DNA from 2 places in the Guptibacillus sedimenti genome. Region 2 is predicted to be linked to the other one. Evidence: riboswitches for the same ligand, from Rfam matches in the RefSeq annotation. Region 2 holds a riboswitch; the other holds the start of a gene.

Region 1 (4,215 bases), on a different contig from region 2:
TACTTTTGTGATCTACACTAACGGTAAAGGCCGTGCCATGAGAATCAGTATTATGGTCAACCATAGGACTTAATTTCAGTTGATTCGCGCGTTGTTCAGTAATCGGGGTACAAACAAGCCCTCTCCCTTTAGTGATCATAAAATTAATCGTCTCTGGCGTTACCTTATCAGCTAACGCAATAAAATCTCCTTCATTCTCTCTATCTTCGTCATCACAAACAATAACGACCCGGCCTTGCATTAAATCGTAAATGGCTTCTTCAATTGTGTGGAACATAACTTAACCTCCTTTTGCATCACTTATTTAAACCCATGGTCTTCAAAAAACTGGCTTCCTAGTGAAGCTGTGGGTTCTGGCTTCGATCCGCTTCTTTGTTCTAGATATCTCATAATATACTTCCCAAGCATATCGCATTCAATGTTTACTGTATCTCCCACTCTTTTCTTACCAAGCACCGTTTCTTCGACAGTATGAGGAATAAGTGAAATCGTAAGAGAGTGTTCCCCAATCCCAAAAACAGTAAGACTTGTGCCATCTACCGAAACGGATCCCTTTTCGACAAAGTAAATTAACAGATTCCGAGGAATGGAGATATCATAGTAAATCGCGTTATCAATTTGCTCGACCCGTGTAATTTCCCCGACACCGTCAACATGACCAGAAACAAAGTGACCTCCAAACCGTCCCTTTGCTGACATAGCCCGCTCAAGATTCACTGAAGAATTGGGCGCTAGTTGACGCAGGCTACTGGAACGAAATGTTTCAGGCATAATATCGACAGAAAAAGAAGCATCTGTAAATGATGTAACTGTCAAGCAAACACCGTTTATCGAAATACTATCTCCTAGATGAACGTCTGATACTACTTTCGATGCAGCAACCTGCATTACGATTGACTCTCCAGCTTGCTGCACACTTTCCACTCTGCCAATCTCTTCTACGATACCTGTAAACATTATGAAGTCCCCCTTGATGAGATAATACGAATATCTTGTCCAATGCGCTCAACGCTTTCAATCGATAAATCGACCGCTTCGCTCATGAATTCAAATCCTTTAGCTCCAAATGCTGTTGGAGATTCTTTTCCACCAATGAGCTTAGGCGCGATATATGTAATCACCTGCTGAAAAGTACGAGCTTCCAAAAAACTACCGTGCACTTCAGATCCACCTTCCACAAAAATGGAAGTGATTTCTCGCTCCCCGAGGAGAGCTAATACATCTTCAATAGGAAGTGCTGGATTAGCTACTTCTAACACCTGTACATGTGCAGGAAATGCTCGCTCATTCTTTCGAACAGCCTGTTGGGTTGTTATAATCCAAGTTTCCGCTTTCTGATCATTTATCACTTTTGCATCAGAAGGAATCCTCAGATTACGATCAAGAATAATTCTGATCGGAGAAAGACCTTCTCCATATCGAGTCGTAAGGGACGGATCATCTGAAAGAACCGTTCCAATTCCTACTAAAATAGCGTCATGCTGATGACGGAATGCATGTACATCTTTCCGAGCTTCTTCTCCTGTTATCCATTTGCTATCACCAGTATGTGAAGCAATTTTACCATCTAACGTTGCCGCAGCTTTTAAAGTGACGTATGGCCGTTTATGAGAGATATAATGGAAGAACATCCGATTCAATTTAAGTGCTTCTTCCTCTAATAGTCCAACCGTTACCTTTATCCCTGCAGCTTGTAACTTGGACACGCCTTGACCAGCTACGAGTGGATTCGGATCCTGACTAGCCACATAAACTTCGCTAACTCCTGCACGAATAAGAGCATCCGAACAAGGAGGCGTGCGACCATGATGACTACACGGCTCAAGCGTAACATAAGCCGTGCTACCCTCAGCATCACTCCCAGCCATTTTCAAAGCCTGTATTTCTGCATGACCTTCTCCAGCTTTCAAATGGGCGCCCATCCCTACGATTCGTCCATTATTTACAAGTAAACAACCAACGGAAGGATTTGGACGTGTTTGGCCAATAGTACTTTTAGCCATTTCAATAGCAGTGTTCATAAAATCCATATGATTCATCGTGTTTGCTCCATTTCTACTCTCCTTAGTGGTTAAGAAAGAGAATAAAAAAACTCCCACAACGGTGTTATGGGAGTCAAAATTATATGCCAAATAAGCCTTTTGAATCCACGATTCAAAAGGAGATTAGTCATAAGTTTCCTTCTCCCATCCAGACTATACTGTCGGTTCTGGTTTCACACCAGATCCACCGTTTGCTTACGCAACCGGGTCACGGACTTAGCTAGCTTTAGCTAGACATCACCGCCGGTTGGGACTTTCACCCGACCCCGAAGGAAAGTATTTAGTTTTGATGCGTCTGAACTATTCTTCGTCCCAGACTTTAACTTCTTTCATCACATCGCCTTGCTTAATGCGAAGAACCGTATCCATTCCTTCTGTTACCTGACCAAAAACAGTGTGAACACCGTCAAGGTGAGGCTGAGGTTCATGAACAAGGAAAAACTGGCTTCCACCTGTATTTTTACCTGCATGAGCCATAGACAATGAACCAGCTACGTGCTTATGAGGGTTTCCTTCTGTTTCACAATCGATCGAATAGCCTGGTCCGCCCATTCCAGATCCTGTTGGGTCTCCACCCTGTGCTACGAAACCTGGGATAACACGGTGAAAGTTTACACCATTGTAAAAACCTTCGTTAGCAAGCTTTTCAAAGTTAGCAACGGTATTCGGTGCTGCTTCTGGGTAAAACTCAATTTCAATTGTTTCTCCATTATCAAATGCGATTGTTCCTTTTTTCATAAATAAATCCTCCTGCACTAACAATTTTCTTCAAAGCTCTTTCATTATAGCACATACTTAAGCTGTTCCCTATCATTTCTACTTTTACAAAGTTATTTTGAAATAATCGCTTGTTTTAATGGAAGGTCATGACGAATTAAATCCTCAAAAGATTCTCTCTTCACGACAAGTTGTGCTTCTCCATTTTCTACAAAAACCACCGCTGGTCGAGGTAATCTGTTATAGTTATTTGCCATAGAATACCCGTACGCCCCAGTTGAAAACACAGCCATCGTATCTCCTGCTATAGCGCGTTGTAATGTGCAATCCCAGATTAACATGTCACCTGACTCACAACATTTTCCTGCAACAGAATAAACCTGTTCTTTCGGCTCATTCATGCGATTTGCAATCGTTGCTTCATACTTTGCTTGATAAAGGGCCGGTCGCAAATTATCCGTCATTCCTCCATCTACTGCAAGATAATGACGAAGTTCTGGCACTTTCTTGTGTGATCCTACTGTATATAACGTCAAGCCAGCTTCTCCAACGAGTGAACGTCCTGGCTCAATCCAAATTTCTGGGATTCTCATTTCATTACCTAACTGAGCTCTTACAGCATTAACCATTGCCTCGATATAGTCTCCAACTGGTAGTGGATGATCTTCTTCAGTATACCGAATTCCAAACCCCCCACCTAGGTTAAGAACTTCTGGCTCATACCCATAGAGTTCAAACCATTTAGCAAGGTAACGATAAATTTTCTCAATAGCCATTACAAAACCATTCGTTTCAAAGATTTGAGAACCAATGTGACAATGGAGACCAAGAAGGTGAATAGCTTTCATGCTTGTTGCTTGAACAATCGCTTGTTCCACTTGACCACTTTGTAAATCAAAACCAAATTTTGAATCTTCCTGTCCAGTTAAGATATAGTCATGGGTATGTGCTTCAATTCCAGGCGTTATACGCAAAAGCACATTTGCAACCACATTTTTCTCTTCCGCTAATTGTTCAAGTAACGTTAGCTCATAAAAGTTATCCACAACAAAGCACCCTATTTTTGCATCTAACGCCATTCGAATTTCCGCTTCACTTTTGTTATTTCCATGAAAGTGAATGCGTTCTACCGGAAACCCTGCTTTTAAAGCTGTATAGAGTTCTCCACCTGAAACCACATCAAGACTTAAGCCTTCTTCTTCCGCAAGTTGAATCATTGCCATACAAGAGAATGCTTTACTAGCATAGGCTACTTGGTAGTTGACCTTCTCCTGTTCAAAAGCATTTCGAAATGCTCGCGCTTTCTCTCTAATCATCGCTACATCATAAACATATAAGGCCGTTCCGTATTTTTCACTTAATTTTACTGTATCAACGCCTCCAACGGATAAATGGCCTTCTTCTGAAATTGCTGACGTTCCGTATAAATTCACGATCATTTCTCCCCTCTCGCTTA
Region 2 (4,215 bases):
ACTTTTATAATAGCCTCCATGGGTTGTTACTTTCTTCTTTTTTTATTGATCTTCTTTCTCCCCTTCGATACGTCTTTTCTTTTCCTATTCTGATCAGTTCCATATTAGGAGGCTTTTTCGTAGGTACAGGGATTGGAATTATGTTGAAATACGAGACAAGTACAGGTGGAACAGATTTACTCGCTCAATTTATCTCTCGCATTGTTACGTTAAATGTTGGAATCATCATCTTTCTAATAGATGGTCTTGTTATCCTTATTGGATCCAAAACCATTGGATTAAATGCTTCCCTCTATTCTGCTGTTACTATTTTTGCAGTTGGTATTGCTACTAGCTTATTAACTATTAAGAAAGAAGCCTTATAGAAGCGCTGTGAACTGACACAGCGCTTCGCTTTTTTACTTATTTACTTTTTCCGTTCCCCAGTAATGTTCGCTAATGACATCTGCAATGGCTTTAACCGTTCGACTAAGTTGCTCAAGGTTATTGTCCACTCCACCCATTTCAATTAACATAGCATTCGGAGATAAGTCTTGATTATAAATGCCATCTACTCCTTTTCCTTTTTTACTAATTACCCCCCTGCTTAGCCCTGGAAATTCTGCTTTTAGCGCAGCATGTAATTCTTTTGCAAGCGCGAGATTCTTCTCGTAATTGGGATTTTCTTCTCCAATAACAAAAACCGTTCGAGCATATTCCTCATTGTTAATTATAACCGTTGTATCCTTCGCTCTTAATGAATCACGATGAATATCAATGAATAAGTTAAAATCATCATTGCTTGCTACCGCAGACTGTACGATCGTTCTCGATACATCATAAGCACTTCCATGCTCAAGTCCCTTTTCATTTAATAGGGCTCCCATGTTTGAATCATCAACCTGCGTGCCTATCCCCCGATCTTCTAGTTCTTCACCTAACAATTTTCCAACTAGCGTAATGTTGGTTTTCCCATCATTCGCTAAATCAGCATTTTTTTCGCCTTCAAGACCTAATAACGGCAAGTAAGACTCATAGCTATGTGAATGATAAATAAAGGCCACTTTCTTCCCATTCGTTGTTTGAAGCGGCGGTGTAACTTGATCTTTTGAATCTTGAATTTCTAATTTCTCCGTAGGTACCTCTCTTTCTTTAAGTAAATCATCCAAAGGTGGAGCGGATTCGACAGGAAGGTTGGTAAAATTCGTTCCCTCACCAGCAACGTGGATTTTAGCATCATATAACGCAAAACCAGGGAGCTCCCCCCCTAGAAGACTCCTGATATCACCTGGCTTAACGCTCGTAATAAATTGAAACATGACTAGAGAAAATGCTGGCGGCTCACTCTCTTCAGGTAATACCTGAGTGAAATAATGATTCTCAGTCCCCATTCCATACACCATCGCTTCTGTTGAAAAGCTTGTGATCCAATCATGTAGCATAGAAGAGGAGAGCTGGTATTTCGTTTCTGACGATGAAATCACACCTGCTACAATAAACAAAAAAATAAGTCCTGATACTGTAAAAAAAGAAATCAAACGAATTTGTCTACTGCTTGTATCACCAAACAGCCTTGGAGAGCTGCTTTTCATTTTATCTCCTCCCTTTCATTCACTTCACACTCTATGTCTATGAATTCGCACATTGAAATAGAAGATTTTTTTACTAGTTCTCATAGATACATAATTCAGGAAGAAATAAGCAAAATATATTTGATAATTGAATGTTAGAAAAGTATGATAAAGGTGAGGATACAGGAGGTGAACAGAATGGGTAAATCATCCGCTTATATTACTGCAATAATTTTGTTCCTAGTTATGGTTGTAGGCTTTACATACTGGCTTTCCACAACCGAAGAACACGCTGGTGGAAACGAAGCCAGTCATGGTGAACAGGCCGAAGAAGGCGGCGGTGAAGAAGGCGGCGATTCCGCTGGAGGTGGAGAAGCCGAAAAAGTATTTGCACAAAACTGCGCGTCTTGCCACGGTGAAAACCTGGGAGGCGGTGCTGGACCAGCACTAGAAGCCGTTGGTGGTAAATATTCGAAAGATGAAATTCTCGATATTATCAAGAATGGTAAAGGTGGCGGCATGCCCGCTGGTTTGATTCAAGGTGAAGAAGCTGAAATGGTCGCTGCTTGGCTTGCTGAGAAAAAATAAGAACGCTTTCTTGCAACTCTCTATCTATAAAGGTAGAGAGTTTTTCCAACACTTTATTGAAAGCGTTATCATAAAATAGCTTAGTTTCAAGATGTTATGATTGAGATATCCATCATTCCACTGTATAATAAAGCTGTAAACAATATAACGAACTATCTTCGGGGCAGGGTGTAATTCCCGACCGGCGGTGAAGGATATGCAATTCCTCAAGCCCGCGAGCCTGTTTTTTGGGCAGGATCTGGTGTGATTCCAGAGCCGACAGTATAGTCTGGATGGGAGAAGATGGTGGAGTAGTAAGCTTTCTTTAGAATTTAATAGAAGCTTGCTTATTTCCCCATGCCGTAACCATGAGCCCCATACTCATGGTTTTTTGTGTGCATTGGGACCACATCTCCTTTTTCGGTGGTTCGAAAAAAAGGGAGCAATGTCAAAATGAAAAGTGTTTCAAAAACGCAACGCATGATTGTAGTTGCGATGTTCAGCAGTATCTCATATTTATTAATGCTTTTAGATTTCCCACTGCCTGGATTTCCAGTCTTTCTTCAAATCGATTTCAGTGAAATTCCAGCGCTATTTGTTGCCATACTGTACGGTCCAGTTGCAGGGATACTTGTAGAAGCAATTAAGAATTTCATTCACTTTGGAATTCAGGGAAGCTTCACCGGTGTACCGATTGGCCAAATATCAAACTTCATTGCTGGAGTTTTCTTGATCGTACCAACTTCTTTAATCTTCCGTAAATTTAATCAAACCCAGAAAGGATTAGCACTGGGATTGACGCTCGGAACGATTCTAATGTCAGCAATGATGGGATTGTTGAACTATTTAATTATCCTTCCGGCATACACTTGGTTTATGGGATTTGAAGAAATGTCTGCTTCAGCCCGTCAGGCACTGGTATTAACCGGTATAACACCATTTAATCTACTAAAAGGTGCAATTGTAGCTAGTATTTTTGTTGCCTTTTTCATAAAATTAAAACCCTGGTTTGCTCGTCAAACGAGAGTTGCTTAACGATCAAAAACCGAACCTTATCTTGGTTCGGTTTTTTTGTTTTTTCAGCCATTATTAGCATGAAAGAATAGAATGTCCAAAAGGGATTTTTCCAATTATTGTCGAAATAGGTTTAAAAAGCGTTAGGAGGAATTAAAAATGCTATCTATCGATTGGTTAGAAAAGTCCACAATCCTCGACATCCAACAGGCTATGCTTGCCCATAAGTTTACTTCAAAGCAGCTTGTTCAATTTTACCTTAATCAAATTGCAAATCATAATCACAGAGTTAACGCCATTCTAGAAATTAACCCGGATGCATTAATGATTGCAGACTCACTTGATCGAGAGCGCAAATTGAGAGGAGCAAGAAGCTCATTACACGGAATTCCAATTCTACTTAAAGACAATATTAATACAGGTGATCATATGCATACAAGCGCCGGTTCACAAGCTCTAGCTACTTCCTACGGGAAAGATGACGCCTTTTTAGTGACAAAGCTGAGACGCGCTGGAGCTGTTATTTTAGGCAAAACCAATATGACGGAATGGGCCAACTTTATGAGTGATAAAATGCCGAATGGCTACAGTTCAAGAGGTGGTCAAGTACTTAATCCATATGGACCAGGTGCTCTTGATGTTGGAGGATCGAGTTCTGGGTCCGCTGTTGCAGTAGCTTGTCATTTTGCCACAGTTGCAATTGGAACTGAAACAAACGGATCCATTCTAAGCCCTTCAAGTTCGAATGCTGGCGTTGGGCTTAAGCCCACAGTTGGCGCAATTAGTCGTTCAGGAATCATTCCAATCTCTTTTTCACAAGATACCGCTGGTCCAATGACCCGAAATGTTACCGATGCAGCCATTCTACTCAGTCATCTATCAGGGGAAGACCCTTTGGATCACGCCACAAATACCATACCTAATTATCAAGATTATACACCTTATCTACTCCCTGTTTTATATGAAGAATTGAGAATTGGAATTGTCCAGAACGGCTATTATGATTCCATGCATCCTGAAGAACAAGAGATTTTAAATAGAGCAACCGAAGACCTAAAGAAAATTGGTTGCTCAATCTTAAAGG

The links. Region 2 has a riboswitch for FMN ahead of PQ578_RS16740 (ECF transporter S component). Riboswitches for the same ligand answer to the same signal wherever they lie in the genome.
Region 1: linked by a shared signal. The riboswitch ahead of ribD (bifunctional diaminohydroxyphosphoribosylaminopyrimidine deaminase/5-amino-6-(5-phosphoribosylamino)uracil reductase RibD) and the one ahead of PQ578_RS16740 (ECF transporter S component) in region 2 are both predicted to bind FMN.

Annotation. Positions count from the first base shown of each region.
Region 1 covers NZ_JAQQWV010000014.1:15,862-20,076, forward strand. Annotated here, with positions in the region: gene PQ578_RS21950 (bifunctional 3,4-dihydroxy-2-butanone-4-phosphate synthase/GTP cyclohydrolase II) at 1-277, opposite strand, end outside; gene ribE (riboflavin synthase) at 301-957, opposite strand; gene ribD (bifunctional diaminohydroxyphosphoribosylaminopyrimidine deaminase/5-amino-6-(5-phosphoribosylamino)uracil reductase RibD) at 957-2,039, opposite strand; FMN riboswitch at 2,175-2,320, opposite strand; gene PQ578_RS21965 (peptidylprolyl isomerase) at 2,343-2,780, opposite strand; gene lysA (diaminopimelate decarboxylase) at 2,873-4,192, opposite strand.
Region 2 covers NZ_JAQQWV010000004.1:29,020-33,234, forward strand. Annotated here, with positions in the region: gene PQ578_RS16725 (YitT family protein) at 1-365, shown strand, start outside; gene spoIIP (stage II sporulation protein P) at 399-1,571, opposite strand; gene PQ578_RS16735 (c-type cytochrome) at 1,749-2,138, shown strand; FMN riboswitch at 2,289-2,426, shown strand; gene PQ578_RS16740 (ECF transporter S component) at 2,571-3,152, shown strand; gene PQ578_RS16745 (amidase family protein) at 3,291-4,215, shown strand, end outside.